Regions from separate parts of the Streptomyces sp. NPDC041129 genome, predicted to be linked through region 2. Evidence: predicted binding sites of a transcription regulator. Region 2 holds the regulator's gene; the other holds the start of a gene.

Region 1 (7,421 bases), on a different contig from region 2:
GCGGGGTCCACGAAGACGGCGTCGTAGCCGTCCGTGTCCACCTCGGTCACGTCCGCCTCCCGAACCTCGATCAGCCGGGCGAGCCCCAGGGCCTCGGCGTTGGCCCGGGCCGCGGCCGCCGTCAGCGGGTCGCGGTCCACCGCCAGTACCCGGATCCCGGCCCGCGCCAGCGCGATCGCGTCGCCGCCGATCCCGCAGCACAGATCGGCGACCGAGGTCACCCCCAGCCCCCTCATCCGCTCCGCGCGGTACGCGGCCACGCTCGCGCGGGTCGACTGCTCGACCCCGTTCGGGGTGAAGAACATCCGCGCCGCGTCCTCGGCCCCGAACTTCGCCGCCGCCCGCTGCCGCAGCCGTGCCTGTCCCAGCGCCGCCGACACCAGCTCGGCGGGGTGGTCCCGGCGCAGCCGGGTGGCGACGGCCAGCTCGTGCGCGGGGTCGGTGTCGCGCACCTCGTCGAGCAGGGCGCGGCCTTCGGGGGTGAGGAGGGGGTCGAGGTCGTTCACCGGGTCATTGTGGGCCAGTCGGTGGATGGTGCGCCTCCGGCGGCGGTGTCGGGCCGGGTTCGGCGCCGGGGCCTGCGAGGATCCGACGCCATGCGAGAAGTAGTACAAAATGACAAAAAGTGCTCACTCGGCAGGTGTTCGTCCCTTCCGGGGATCGCCCTGCGCTGCGGGGTGGCCGCACTCGTCTCGGCCGCCTTCGTCTCCGGCTGCGGCTCCCCGGACCAGGGCTCCGGCGCCCACTCCGGCCCCGGCCACAACTCCGGCCGGGGCGGCCCCGCCCAGGCGCTGAGCCCCGAGGCCCGCCGCGCCGCCGAACAGGCCCGGCTGGTCGCCGCCGCCCGGCGCTGGAACCTGGCCCGGGTGCCGCTGGCGGCCCCGGCGCCGCCCGCAGTCAAGCCGAAGATCACCCCGCGTGACGGCTTCGAGGTGGACGGTCAGGAGGAGGAGAACCTGCCCCCGGTCTTCACCACCGTCCCCACCGGCAAGAAGGTCGTCTTCCTCACCATCGACGACGGCGCCGAGAAGGACCCGGCGTTCCTGCGCATGATGAGCGACCTGAAGATCCCCTACTCGGCCTTCCTCAGCAACTACCTGGTGAAGGACGACTACGGCTACTTCCGCCGGATGCAGTCCGAGGGCCACACCCTCAACAACCACACCCTCACCCACCCGTACCTGCCCGGCCTCTCCTACGAACAGCAGCGGGACGAGATCTGCGGCATGCAGGACATCATGAAGAAGCAGTTCGGCAAGGCGCCCACCGTCTTCCGGCCGCCCTACGGCAACTACAACGGCGACACCCTGCGCGCCGCCAAGTCATGCGGCATCAAGTACGCGCCGATCTGGGACGAGGAGGTCTTCGTCGACCACTGGGAGTACCGCGACTGGGACCGCAGCCTGCACCCCGGTGACATCGTGCTCACCCACTTCCGCGGCCGCGACGACTGGGACGGCACGATGGTCGACGACATGCGCAGGTTCCTCGACAAGGTCACGCGCGAGGGATACGCCGTGGCGCGCCTGGAGGACTACCTGTGAGGCGCCGGGGGCAGCCGGCGGGCGGCCCGCTCCGGGTGCGGACCGCTCCGGCGGCCGCGTTCGCCGCGGCCCTCCTGCTCGCCGGCTGCGCCCAGTCCGTCGACCCCATCGAGCGCCTGGGCAAGCGGGCGGCCCAGGGGGCCCGGCCACCGAGCCCGGCCGCCGGCGCGGCGCACCGCCGCTGGGGCCTGACCGCCCCGCTCGCCGCCCCGCCGAGCCACCCGGCCCGGCCCCTCGGTACCCGCCGGCCGGACACCTCCCCGCCCCCGGTCGTGGACCGTGTCGACACCACCGACCGGGTCGTCTTCCTCACCTACGGCGACGGTGTCGAGCGGGACCCGCGGTTCGCCGACATGGTCCGAGAACTCCGTCTGCCGGTCAGCCTCTTCCTCACCGACAGCGTCGTGGGCCCCGGCTACGGCCGCTTCGCCCGACTGCGCGCGGTCGGCGCCGCGATCGAGAACCACACCCTCGACCACCCGGCGCTGCCCGGCCTGCCGTACGCCGGGCAGCGCGCCGAGATCTGCGGCCAGCGGGACAAGCTCGGCTCCCGCTTCGGTGTCCGCCCCCGCCTCCTGCGGCCGCCCCACGGCGCCTACGACGCCACCACCCTGCGCGCCGCCGCCGACTGCGGCGTCTCCGCCGTCGTCCTGTGGCGAGCCGCCCTCGGCTCCGGGGGCATCGACTACCGCAGGGGCCCACGGCACCTGGCCCCGGGCGACATCGTCCTTGTGGGCCCCGGCCAGGAGGCCGGCACCAGCCTGACGGAACGCACCTCGCGCCTGCTGCGCCACGCCCAGAGCCAGGGCCTGACGGTGGCCCGCCTCGAGGACTACCTGGCCTGACCGCACCCACCTGGGGGGCTCTCCACCGCCCCGGGCCGGCCGACGCGCCGCACCGCCATTGGCACTCCGCTTGACCGAGTGCTAATCGCGGTCATAGTCTCGGCTCTGGCACTCGGCAGATGAGAGTGCCAACTACGCGACGGGCAGGTCCGGCACCCGCGACGACGGATCCACCTGGTCGCCACCTCAGACAGTTAACCCCGTGAGATCTCCGAAGGGGGAGGTCGGACCGTGACGACCACCAGCTCCAAGGTTGCCATCAAGCCGCTCGAGGACCGCATCGTGGTCCAGCCGCTCGACGCCGAGCAGACCACCGCCTCTGGCCTGGTCATCCCGGACACCGCGAAGGAGAAGCCCCAGGAGGGCGCCGTCCTCGCCGTGGGCCCGGGCCGCTTCGAGAACGGCGAGCGCCTGCCGCTCGACGTCAAGGTCGGCGACGTCGTCCTGTACAGCAAGTACGGCGGCACCGAGGTGAAGTACAACGGCGAGGAGTACCTCGTCCTCTCGGCTCGCGACGTCCTCGCGATCATCGAGAAGTAAGTCACCTCGAGCACTTTTGATGCTTGACGCTGCGCCCCTGGCCCCCGCGACCACACAAGAAGCCGGGCGCCCGGGGCGCAGTGCCTTTTTCACCCACAGATTTCCGAGAGGGCTCCCGCTGTCATGGCGAAGATCCTGAAGTTCGACGAGGACGCCCGTCGCGCCCTCGAGCGCGGCGTCAACAAGCTGGCCGACACGGTGAAGGTGACGATCGGCCCCAAGGGCCGCAACGTCGTCATCGACAAGAAGTTCGGCGCGCCCACCATCACCAACGACGGTGTCACGATCGCCCGTGAGGTCGAGATCGAGGACCCGTACGAGAACCTCGGCGCCCAGCTGGTGAAGGAGGTGGCGACCAAGACCAACGACATCGCTGGTGACGGCACCACCACCGCCACCGTGCTGGCCCAGGCCCTGGTGCGCGAGGGTCTGCGCAACGTCGCCGCCGGTGCCTCCCCGGCGCTGCTCAAGAAGGGCATCGACGCCGCGGTCAAGGCCGTCTCCGACGACCTGCTCGCCTCGGCCCGCCCGATCGACGAGAAGTCCGACATCGCCGCCGTCGCCGCGCTGTCCGCCCAGGACCAGCAGGTCGGCGAGCTGATCGCCGAGGCCATGGACAAGGTCGGCAAGGACGGTGTCATCACCGTCGAGGAGTCCAACACCTTCGGTCTGGAGCTGGACTTCACCGAGGGCATGGCCTTCGACAAGGGCTACCTGTCGCCGTACTTCGTCACCGACCAGGAGCGTATGGAGGCCGTCCTCGACGACCCGTACATCCTGATCAACCAGGGCAAGATCAGCTCCATCCAGGACCTGCTGCCGCTGCTGGAGAAGGTCATCCAGTCGGGTGCCTCCAAGCCGCTGCTGATCATCGCCGAGGACGTCGACGGCGAGGCCCTGTCGACCCTGGTCGTCAACAAGATCCGCGGCACCTTCAACGCCGTCGCGGTGAAGGCCCCGGGCTTCGGCGACCGCCGCAAGGCCATGCTCCAGGACATCGCCACCCTCACCGGCGGCACCGTCATCTCCGAGGAGGTCGGCCTCAAGATCGACCAGGTCGGTCTGGACGTGCTCGGCTCCGCCCGCCGCGTGACCGTCACCAAGGACGACACCACGATCGTCGACGGCGGCGGCAACTCGGCGGACGTCGCGGGCCGCGTCGCGCAGATCAAGGCCGAGATCGAGAACACCGACTCCGACTGGGACCGCGAGAAGCTCCAGGAGCGCCTCGCGAAGCTGGCCGGCGGCGTGTGCGTGATCAAGGTCGGCGCCGCCACCGAGGTGGAGCTGAAGGAGAAGAAGCACCGTCTGGAGGACGCCATCTCCGCGACCCGCGCCGCGGTCGAGGAGGGCATCGTCTCCGGTGGTGGCTCCGCGCTGGTCCACGCCGTCAAGGTCCTCGAGGGCAACCTCGACAAGACCGGCGACGAGGCCACCGGTGTCGCGGTCGTCCGCCGCGCCGCCGTCGAGCCGCTGCGCTGGATCGCCGAGAACGCCGGCCTCGAGGGCTACGTCATCGTCTCCAAGGTGGCCGAGCTCGAGAAGGGCAGCGGCTACAACGCCGCCTCCGGCGAGTACGGCGACCTGATCAAGGCCGGCGTCATCGACCCGGTCAAGGTCACCCGCTCCGCCCTGGAGAACGCCGCCTCCATCGCCTCCCTCCTGCTCACGACCGAGACCCTGGTCGTCGAGAAGAAGGAAGAGGAGGAGCCGGCCGCGGCGGGCCACGGCCACGGCCACTCCCACTGAGGCACCTCAGCGACGAGGCCCGGCACCCTTCGGGGTGCCGGGCCTCCCGCGTTTCTCGTCCCCCGCGTTTCTCGTCCCCCGCGTTTTTCGTCCCGGCGTTATCCGCCCCTCGGAACCGCCTGCCGGTCAGCTCGACATGTTGTCGAACATCCCCGGCTCGTACGAACCCCCCGGGTGGTGCACGATCACGTTCATCCGGGTGGCCGCGTTGATCAGGGAGACCACGCAGACCAGCGCACCGACCTCGTCGTCGTCGAAGTGCTTGCGCACCTCGGCCCAGGTCTCGTCGGTCACACCCCGCTCGCCGAGTCGGGTGCCCTCCTCGGCGAGCGCCAGCGCGGCCCGCTCGGCCTCGGTGAACACGGTGGAGTGGCGCCAGGCGGCGACCAGGTTCAGCCGCAGCGCGGACTCACCGGCGGCCGCGGCCTCCTTGGTGTGGATGTCGACGCAGAAGCCGCAGCCGTTGAGCTGACCGACCCTCAGCTCCACCAGCTCCCGCAGGGCCTTCGGCAGCGTCGACTCCTCCAGGGCCAGCGAGGTGCCGTAGAACCGCTTCGCGACCTTCGCGGCGGTCGGGCTGTCGAGCAGGTTGAATCGGGGTTCCATGACCTTGTCCTCACTCGTGCGGGTACCGCCGCGCGAATCGTCCGCGGCGTCCTGACGACCACGAGACGCCGCCCGCCCGAGCCGTGTGACAGCCCTGGTGTGTGACGCAGCCCACTCGATGTGGTGTCACACACCGCCCGTCGCGGGCGTCTTGTGCGTGACACGAACGGGAGCCGACAGGGGGAGCCGGCCATGACCGAGCACAGCGCGCACACGGACGACACCACCGAGCCGTCCGCCGTCCTGGACCCCGCCACGGAGACCTTCGTCGCCCACCGCAACCTGCTGTTCACCGTCGCCTACGAGATGCTCGGCTCGGCCGCCGACGCCGAGGACGTCCTCCAGGAGACCTGGCTGCGCTGGGCCGACGTCGACCTGGACGCGGTGCGGGACCGGCGTGCCTATCTCGTCCGCATCACCACCCGCCAGGCGCTGACCCGCCTGCGCACGCTCCGCCTCCGCAAGGAGTCCTACGTCGGCCCCTGGCTCCCCGAGCCACTGCTGACCACGCCCGACGTGGCCGAGGACGTCGAGCTGGCCGACAGCGTCTCCATGGCGATGCTGCTGGTACTGGAGACCCTGGCACCGACCGAGCGCGCGGTGTTCGTCCTGCGCGAGGTGTTCGACCTGGGGTACGACGAGATCGCGGAGGCCGTCGACAAGACCCCGGCCGCCGTCCGCCAGATCGCCCACCGGGCACGGACCCACGTGGCGGCCCGCCGCCCCCGCGAGGCCGTCTCCCCGGCCCGGGCCCGCGACGCGCTCGCCGCGTTCCGGCGGGCCGTCGAAACGGGGGACCCGCGGGGCCTGCTCGACCTGATCGCACCGGACGTCGTCCTGCTGACCGACGGTGGCGGAGTCGTCCGGGCCGCCCTGCGGCCGGTGGTGGGCGCCGCCGAGGTCATCCAGGTCCTGAGCAGGATCGACACCACGGTCTCCCTGCGACCGGCCCACATCAACGGCCACCCGGCCCTGCTGCTCCACCGCGGCCACGAACTCGACACCGTCATCGCCCTCCGCCTCGACGCCGGCCTCATCACGGGCCTCTACGCGGTCCGCAACCCGGAGAAGCTGTCCCGGATCGGCAGGGAGACGGCGATGAGCCGGTGAGCGGTGCCGGGCCGGGGATGAGTGCGGCTGACACCACAGCGGTTCCGGTTTGCCGATGCCGGCGAAGGGGTCGCGCTTGGATCTCGCCGGCGCGTGGCGTCGGCGCTGAGCCGGTGCCGCACGCCCGCTGTCAGGTCGTGCCTCTGCCCAGGCGGTGCGTGATGATGCCCTGGACGTCGGTGAGCCACTGGCGCAGTGAGACGCCCGCAGGCGGGGGCTCGCCAAGGCCGAGTGCTGCTGCCGCCTCACGGAGCTCGTGCTCTGATGGGTTCAGAGCCAGGAATTCCGTGATGTCGGACGCGGCTTGCCTCACGTCCTCGGCCGGCTCGCCGGAAAGGTAGTCATCCACGGCCTCGGCATGGGACTGGTACTCGATGTCCAGGCTGTCCTGGTAGAAGTACCCTCCGAGCAGATGGGCCAGTGCCGGAAATCGCTCTCGCCATTCCCAAGCGATCGTGGGGCGCACCGACGGGCGGGGGGCCGCTGGAGAGGCGACGAAGCCCTCCAGATGGTGCAGGACGACGCGAAGGCAGTCCTCCACACCGACGCCCGGGGGTGGCGCGATGTGCGGGAGCAGATCAACATCGTCCGCGATCTCTTCGTTGAAGAGCCCGAGTGCCAGAAGTTCCTCGATCTCCCGCGCTGCTTCAGCCGCACGCTCCGGTGCGTAGGCAGCCGCACGGAGATACGCGCTCAGAGCCGTACCGGTTGCCTCCAACGTGTCGTCGAAGGCATGACCGGGCTGTTCGTACGCCCGAAGAAGCTCACGTAGTTCCTGAAAGCGGTCGTCCACCGGTGTCATCGTCGCTGTCGGCCTGTCTGGTTCTAGGGGACGGGGTAGGAGGTGAGGACGCGGTAGCCCATCTCGGCCGATGGGTCCCGTTTGAGGATCACTCTGGCACCCTTCACCCACTCCGGCGGAGCCCCCTGGACGAAGTTCGCACGAGACAGGCTCAGGCCGGTGTGGTCGTCGAAGTGGGTCTCCAACTCGAGCTTCCGGCTCTTGTTCTTGGCGAGCCACGCCTCG
Region 2 (7,421 bases):
TCGACCGATACGACGGTGCTCTCCGTCGGCGAGGGCGAACTGCCGGACGTGCCGCCGCGCTTGCCGCCGTAGTCTCCGGTGCAGGTGAGCCAGCTCACGTCCACGTGCCGCCGTTTCAGCTCGGCGGTCGCGGTGCTGTCGGTGGTGTACGCGGCCGAGGCCGAACTCAGGTCCCCGGGCTGACACGCCACCACCGCGCCCGCGCCCATCACCAGCAGTCCCGCCACGGCCACACCGCGCGCGGCCCGCGGCCGGCGCCGAATCCGCCTCGATGCCCCCATGGAGGGCAGCGTGCCACCACCGCCCCCGGGGCGGAAGGCCGCATACGGCCACTCACCCGTTCGGGCAGCGACGGCCGGGCCGCTGTTCCCTCGCCGTCAGACGCGCAGGAGGAGCCATTCCTGGAGTTCCACCAGGTTGCCCTCCGGGTCCTTGAGGTGAGCCACGCGCATGCGCTCGGTCATCGGGGCCGGGCCGTGCAGCAGGGTCGCGCCCCGGGCGGTGATCTCCGCGCAGTACGCGTCGAGGTCGTCCACGCGCAGCACGACCAGGGAGCGGTGGCCGGTGGCGGTCTCGCCCAGCTCCGCCAGGACCCCGGCCATCATGGCGCGGTCCTGCAGCGCGATTCCGGCCGAGCCGGCGTGCGGGCTGAACTTCTCGTACGGTCCCTCGCCGGTGCCGGACTGCGGCTTGAGGCCGAGGACATCGGCGTAGAAGCGGTAGCAGGCGGCGAAGTCGGTGACGAGGAGCCGGACTTGGGCGAGTTCCATGGTGTTCCCCCAGTGCTCAGGACCAGCGGCCGGTGCGGCCCAGCAGGAGGGCCGCCGCGGCGGTGCCGGCGGTGGACGTGCGCAACACCGTAGGCCCCAGCACGCACGGCTTGGCGCCCGCCTCTTCGAAGAGGGCCAACTCGTCCCGGGCCACGCCTCCTTCGGGCCCCACGACCAGCACGATCTCACCGTGCTCCGGGAGCCGGGCGGTGGCGAGGGGGGCGCTGTCGTGCTCGAAGTCGGAGTGGAGCACGGCGGCGAAGTCGGCCGCGGCCAGCAGGGCGGCGACCTGCTTGGTCGTCGCGGCCTCCGCGACCTCGGGGAAGCGCAGGCGGCGGGACTGCTTGCCGGCCTCGCGGGCGGTGGCACGCCACTTGGCGAGGGCCTTCTGCCCGCGGTCGCCCTTCCACTGGGTGATGCAGCGCGCGGCCTGCCAGGGCACGATCGCGTCGACGCCCGTCTCGGTCATCATCTCCACGGCCAGCTCACCGCGGTCGCCCTTGGGGAGGGCCTGGACAACGGTGATACGGGGGCTGGGTTCGGGCTCCACCGGGAACGCGCGGGGCTCGACCACCAGGTGGTCCTTGCCCGAGGTGCTGAGGACCACCCCGGACGCTCCCCGGCCCTTGCCGTCGGTGATCACGACTTCCTCGCCGGGCTGCAGCCGGCGCACCGAGACCGCGTGCCGCCCCTCGGGTCCCTCCACGTCGATGACCGAGCCGGGGCCCACACCCTCGAGCGAGTCGACGACGAAAACCGGCGCGGTCATCGCGCGTCACCTCCGGCCGACAACGCGGTCCGGGCCGCGGCGAGCTCGGCCGTCAGCACTTCCACCAACTGCCCGGCCGGCAGCTCCCGGGCCAGCCGGTGGCCCTGGCCCGCCCACAGTGCCATGCCCTGCGCGTCACCGGCCTTGGCGGCGGCCCTGCGTAGCGGCGCCGTCACATGGTGGACCTCGGGGTAGGCGGCGGGGGCGTAGGGGCCGTGCTCGCGAAGGAAGCGGTTGACCAGGCCGCGCGCGGGGCGGCCGGAGAAGGCGCGGGTCAGTTCGGTGCGCGCGAACAGGGGGTTGGTCAGCGCCTGCTTGTGCAGGGCGTGGGCGCCGGACTCCGGGGTGGCGAGGAACGCCGTGCCCAGCTGGGCGGCGCTCGCGCCCGCCGCGAGGACGGCGGCGATCTGGCCGCCGCGCATGATGCCGCCGGCGGCGACGACCGGGATGCTCACCGCCTCGCGGACCTGCGTGAGCAGCGACAGCAGTCCGATGCCGGAGCCGTCGTTCTCGGGGACGTCCCGGTGGGTGCCCAGGTGGCCGCCCGCCTCGACGCCCTGCGCGATCACCGCGTCCGCCCCGGCCCGCTCGACCGCGCGCGCCTCCTCCGGGGTGGTGGCGGCGACCAGCGTGAACGTCCCGGCGCGGTGCAGGGAGTCGATGACCTCACGGGCCGGGACACCGAAGTGGAAGGAGACCACCGGCACCGGGTTGTCGAGCAGTACGGCGAGCTTGGCGTCGTAGCCGTCGTCCCGGCCGCTGTCCGGGTCGCCCAGCTCGGTCTCGTACCAGGCGGCCTCACCGGCGAGCTGGTGGGTGTAGATCTCCACGGCGCCGGACTCCGCATACTCCGGCTGCGGCATGAAGAGGTTGACGCCGAAGGGCCGGCCCGTGAGTCCCCGTAGCTGCTTGATCTCCTGGTACATGCCGTCGGCGGTCTTGTATCCGGCGGCGAGGAACCCGAGCCCGCCCGCCTCGGACACGGCCGCGGCGAGCTGCGGTACGGAGACCCCGCCCGCCATGGGAGCCTGCACGATCGGCCTGGGGAAGAGATCGGTCAGCGCGGAGGACATGCCCGCATGTTGTCACGTCCTGGGGAGAGCGCCGAATCGGGTCTTTCCCATGGCACATGCCACTTTTTCCGGCCCGCGGCTCCAGCCCACCGAGCCGGGCGGCGGGTGGGCGAGGGCCGGGCCCAGGGGGCTCGAGCCCCCTGGGCCCGGCCCTCGTGGCCTCGGCCCGCCTCAGCGCCCGTTGAACGCGTCCTTCAGCCGCGAGAACAGTCCCTGCTGCCCCGGCTGGAACTGCCCCTGCGGGCGCTCCTCGCCCCGCAGCTTCGACAGCTCGCGCAGCAACCGCTCCTGCTCGGGATCCAGCTTGGTCGGGGTCGTGACCTCGACGTGGACGATCAGGTCGCCTCGGCCGCCGCCGCGCAGATGCGTGACGCCCCGGTTGTGCAGCGGGATCGACTGTCCGGACTGGGTGCCCGGCCGGATGTCGACCTCCTCCAGGCCGTCCAGCGTCTCCAGCGGGACCTTGGTGCCGAGGGCCGCCGCGGTCATCGGGATGGTGACCGTGCAGTGCAGGTCGTCGCCGCGCCGCTGGAAGGTCGAGTGCGGCAGCTCGTGGATCTCGACGTAGAGGTCACCGGCCGGACCGCCGCCGGGGCCGACCTCGCCCTCGCCGGCGAGCTGGATCCGGGTGCCGTTGTCGACACCGGCCGGGATCTTCACGGTGAGGGTGCGGCGGGAGCGCACCCGGCCGTCGCCCGCGCACTCGGGGCACGGGGTCGGCACGACCGTGCCGAAGCCCTGGCACTGGGGGCAGGGGCGGGAGGTCATGACCTGGCCCAGGAAGGACCGGGTGACCTGCGACACCTCGCCGCGGCCGCGGCACATGTCACACGTCTGGGCGGTCGTGCCCGGAGCCGCGCCCTCGCCGCTGCAGGTGTTGCAGACGACCGCGGTGTCGACCTGGATGTCCTTGGTCGTGCCGAAGGCCGCCTCGTCCAGCTCGACGTCGATCCGGATCATCGCGTCCTGGCCGCGCCGGGTGCGCGAGCGCGGCCCGCGCTGCGACGCCGTACCGAAGAACGCGTCCATGATGTCGGAGAAGTTGCCGAAGCCACCGGCCCCGAAGCCCCCCGCGCCCCCGCCGCCCGCCTGGGAGAGCGGGTCGCCGCCGAGGTCGTAGACCTGCTTCTTCTGCGGGTCCGACAGCACCTCGTAGGCGGCGTTGATCTCCTTGAACCGCTCCTGGGTCTTCGGATCGGGGTTGACGTCCGGGTGCAGCTCGCGCGCGAGCCGACGGAACGCCTTCTTGATCTCATCCTGCGACGCGTCGCGGCGCACGCCGAGAACGGCGTAGTAGTCCGTGGCCACTTACGACTCCGCCAGGATCTGTCCGACGTACCGTGCCACTGCGCGTACCGCTCCCATCGTTCCCGGGTAGTCCATGCGGGTCGGTCCGACCACGCCGAGCTTGGCAACCGCCTCGCCGCCCGAACCGTAGCCGACCGACACGACGGACGTGGAGTTGAGTCCCTCGTGTGCGTTCTCGTGCCCGATGCGCACCATCACGCCCGGATCCTTCGCCTCGCCGAGGAGCTTGAGGAGCACGACCTGCTCCTCGAGGGCCTCCAGGACGGGCCGGATCGTGAGGGGAAAGTCATGTCCGAAGCGGGTGAGATTGGCGGTGCCGCCGATCATCAGCCGCTCCTCGTTCTCCTCGACCAGTGTCTCCAGCAGAGTGGAGAGCACTGTGGAGACCGTACCGCGATCCTCGTGCTCGAACGCCTCGGGCAGGTCCTCGACCAGGTGCGGCACGTCGGCGAACCGGCGGCCCGCGACCCGGCTGTTGAGCCTCGCCCTGAGGTCGGCGAGGGCGGTCTCCCCGAACGGCGCCGGGCAGTCCACCATCCGCTGCTCGACCCGGCCGGTGTCCGTGATCAGCACGAGCATCACGCGCGCGGGGGCGAGCGAGAGCAGCTCCACGTGCCGCACGGTGGACCGGGTCAGGGACGGGTACTGCACGACGGCGACCTGCCGGGTCAGCTGCGCGAGCAGCCGCACCGTGCGCGCGACGACGTCGTCGAGGTCGACGGCGCCCTCCAGGAAGTTCTGGATCGCCCGCCGCTCGGGTCCGGTCATCGGCTTGACGCCCGCGAGCTTGTCCACGAACAGCCGGTAGCCCTTGTCGGTGGGGATGCGCCCGGCGCTGGTGTGCGGCTGGGCGATGTATCCCTCGTCCTCCAGGGCGGCCATGTCGTTGCGCACGGTCGCCGGCGACACGCCGAGACTGTGCCGCTCGGTGAGCGCCTTGGAGCCGACCGGCTCCTCGGTGCCCACGTAGTCCTGGACGATGGCGCGCAGCACCTGAAGCCTGCGTTCATTCAGCATCCGCGCGCACCTCCAGCATGTCTTCCGCTCGGCCCTTCGGCGTCCGCCTGGCACTCTGCGTGTCCGAGTGCCAGCGTTCCCCGGCCAGTGTACGGCCGTGGGGTACTCACTGGGCAAGGTCGGTCCCGCCATACCCCGTCCTACCGCTAGCGTCGCGTTATGACCGTGACTTGGGAAGAGCTGGGATGGGAGCGGTTGGCCGACGGGGTCGGGCGGTGCCGGCTGCCCGGCTGGGACTGCACGGCGGGCCTGGTGCTCGGGGCCGGTACGGCGCTGTTGGTGGACGCCGGGTCGAGCCTCGCCGAGGGCGCGCTGCTGCGGGAGCGGGCGCAGCGGCTCGCGGGGCACCGTGTGACCCATCTCGCGCTCACCCATCCCCACTTCGACCACGTCTTCGGGGCGGCCGCCCTCGCCGGCGCCGAGGTGTACGCGGCGGTCGGCATGGACGCGTTGCTGGCGCACGAGCGCGACGGGCTGCGCCTGGACGCGGTCAGGAACGGCCTGCCGGTCCCGGACGCCGACGAGGCGGTGGACGCGCTGGTGCCGCCCCGGCACCTGGTCTCCGGGGAGTGGACGCTGGACCTCGGCGACGGGCGTCAGGCGCTGCTGGCCAACGTGGGTCCCGGCCACACGGCCCACGATCTGGCGGTGCTGGTGCCGGGCGACCCGGAGGTCGTCTTCTGCGGCGACCTGGTGGAGGAGTCCGGCGAACCGCAGGCGGGCCCGGACGCGGTCCCGTCCCGCTGGCCGGACGCGCTCGACCGTCTGCTGTCCCTGGGCGGTGAGGACGCGCTGTACGTGCCCGGTCACGGAGCGGTGGTGGACGCGGCGTTCGTGCGGTGCCAACGCGAAGGGCTGGCGACGCGTTTCGGCGTGTCATGAGCACAGAGCCGCCGGTTCTCCTATCGTCGTCCGAATGCGCCAGTACGCCTCCGATCTGACCCCACCGTGGAAGAAGTCCCAGCCCGTGCCCGAGGTCGCGGCCGAGCCGGGGCTGGTGGTGGAGGAGCCCGGTACCGGGTTCTGCGGGGCGGTGATCCGCTGCGAGGCGGGCACGGTGACGCTGGAGGACCGTTTCGGCAAGCACCGGGTGTTCCCGCTGGAGCCGCGCGGTTTCCTGCTGGAGGGCCGGGTGGTGACGCTGGTGCGGCCGCCGTCGGGCCCGGCGCGGCCCACCCGTACGGCGTCCGGTTCGGTGGCCGTTCCCGGCGCACGCGCGCGCGTGGCCCGCGCCGGCCGCATCTACGTCGAGGGCCGGCACGACGCCGAGCTGGTCGAGCGGGTGTGGGGCGACGACCTGCGCATCGAGGGCGTGGTCGTGGAGTACCTGGAGGGCGTGGACGATCTGCCGTCGATCGTGGCGGAGTTCGCGCCGGGCCCGGACGCGCGGCTCGGCGTCCTGGTGGACCACCTGGTGCCGGGCACGAAGGAGTGGCGCATCGCCGAGTCGGTGACGAGCGAACACGCGCTGGTCGTCGGCCATCCGTACATCGACATCTGGGAGGCGGTGAAGCCCGCCTCCCTCGGCATCGAGTCCTGGCCCCGCGTCCCGCACGGCCAGGACTGGAAGACCGGCGTCTGCCGGTCCCTCGGCTGGCCGGAGAACACGGGCGCGGCCTGGCAGCGGATCCTGTCCCGGGTGCGGTCCTACAAGGACCTGGAGCCGGAGCTGCTGGGGCGGGTGGAGGAACTGATCGACTTCGTCACGGACAGCGATGGGGTCTGACGCCCTTCTAGGTGCCGGACTCTGCAGCGCCCAGCACAGCATCCGGCAGCTCCGACGGCCACGGCGAGCCCTCCGTGTCCGTTCTGCGGATGTGACCGGCTGTAACCCCCGGATACTTCTTGCCCACGCCCGGGCTCCGCGGTGTCACCTGCCGGAGTGATCAGTCCACCAGGTCCCGCACCACCGCGTCCGCCAGCAGCCGGCCGCGCAGGGTCAGGACGGCGCGGCCCTCCTCGTACGGCTCCTCCTGGAGCAGTCCGTCCGCCAGGGCCCGGCGCGAAGCCGCCAAACCGTCCTGCTTCAGCAGGGACAGCGGCGCTCCCTCCCGCAGCCGCAGCTCCAGCAGGATCCGCTCCACTCGCCGGTCCTCGTCCGAGAGCAGTTCGCGGCCGGCGCCCGGGGACCGGCCCGACGCCAGTGCCGCCGCGTAGGCGCCCGGGTGCTTGACGTTCCACCAGCGCACCCCGCCCACGTGCGAGTGGGCCCCGGGTCCCGCGCCCCACCAGTCCGCGCCCCGCCAGTACAGCTCGTTGTGCAGGCAGCGCCCGGCCTCGGAGGTGGCCCAGTTGGAGACCTCGTACCAGTCGAAGCCCGCCGCGGACAGGGTCTCCTCGGCGATCAGGTAGCGGTCCGCGTGGACGTCGTCGTCCGTCATCGGGACCTCGCCGCGGCGGATGCGGCGGGCGAGCTGGGTGCCCTCCTCGACGATCAGCGCGTACGCGCTGACGTGGTCGGGGCCCGCGCCGATCGCCGCGTCC

What was found. The regulator HrcA, encoded in region 2, represses chaperone genes, less so after heat shock. The targets are predictions, from matches to a motif close to TTNGCACTCNGNNNNNCNGAGTGCNAA.
Region 1: groES (co-chaperone GroES) is a predicted target of HrcA. The motif match lies at 2,448-2,474, and genes of this name have one in related genera.

The regions. Positions count from the first base shown of each region.
Region 1 is NZ_JBVIYV010000002.1:273,325-280,745, forward strand. Features, by position in the region: gene ACZ6B1_RS09515 (class I SAM-dependent methyltransferase) at 1-506, opposite strand, end outside; gene ACZ6B1_RS09520 (polysaccharide deacetylase family protein) at 597-1,544, shown strand; gene ACZ6B1_RS09525 (polysaccharide deacetylase family protein) at 1,541-2,389, shown strand; gene groES (co-chaperone GroES) at 2,621-2,929, shown strand; gene groL (chaperonin GroEL) at 3,053-4,678, shown strand; gene ACZ6B1_RS09540 (carboxymuconolactone decarboxylase family protein) at 4,805-5,284, opposite strand; gene ACZ6B1_RS09545 (RNA polymerase sigma-70 factor) at 5,477-6,394, shown strand; gene ACZ6B1_RS09550 (contact-dependent growth inhibition system immunity protein) at 6,525-7,196, opposite strand; gene ACZ6B1_RS09555 (RNase A-like domain-containing protein) at 7,220-7,421, opposite strand, start outside.
Region 2 is NZ_JBVIYV010000001.1:1,319,482-1,326,902, forward strand. Features, by position in the region: gene ACZ6B1_RS05745 (hypothetical protein) at 1-281, opposite strand, end outside; gene ACZ6B1_RS05750 (VOC family protein) at 378-770, opposite strand; gene ACZ6B1_RS05755 (16S rRNA (uracil(1498)-N(3))-methyltransferase) at 787-1,539, opposite strand; gene ACZ6B1_RS05760 (nitronate monooxygenase) at 1,536-2,612, opposite strand; gene dnaJ (molecular chaperone DnaJ) at 2,784-3,920, opposite strand; gene hrcA (heat-inducible transcriptional repressor HrcA) at 3,921-4,937, opposite strand; gene ACZ6B1_RS05775 (MBL fold metallo-hydrolase) at 5,097-5,819, shown strand; gene ACZ6B1_RS05780 (DUF3097 domain-containing protein) at 5,854-6,663, shown strand; gene hemW (radical SAM family heme chaperone HemW) at 6,824-7,421, opposite strand, start outside.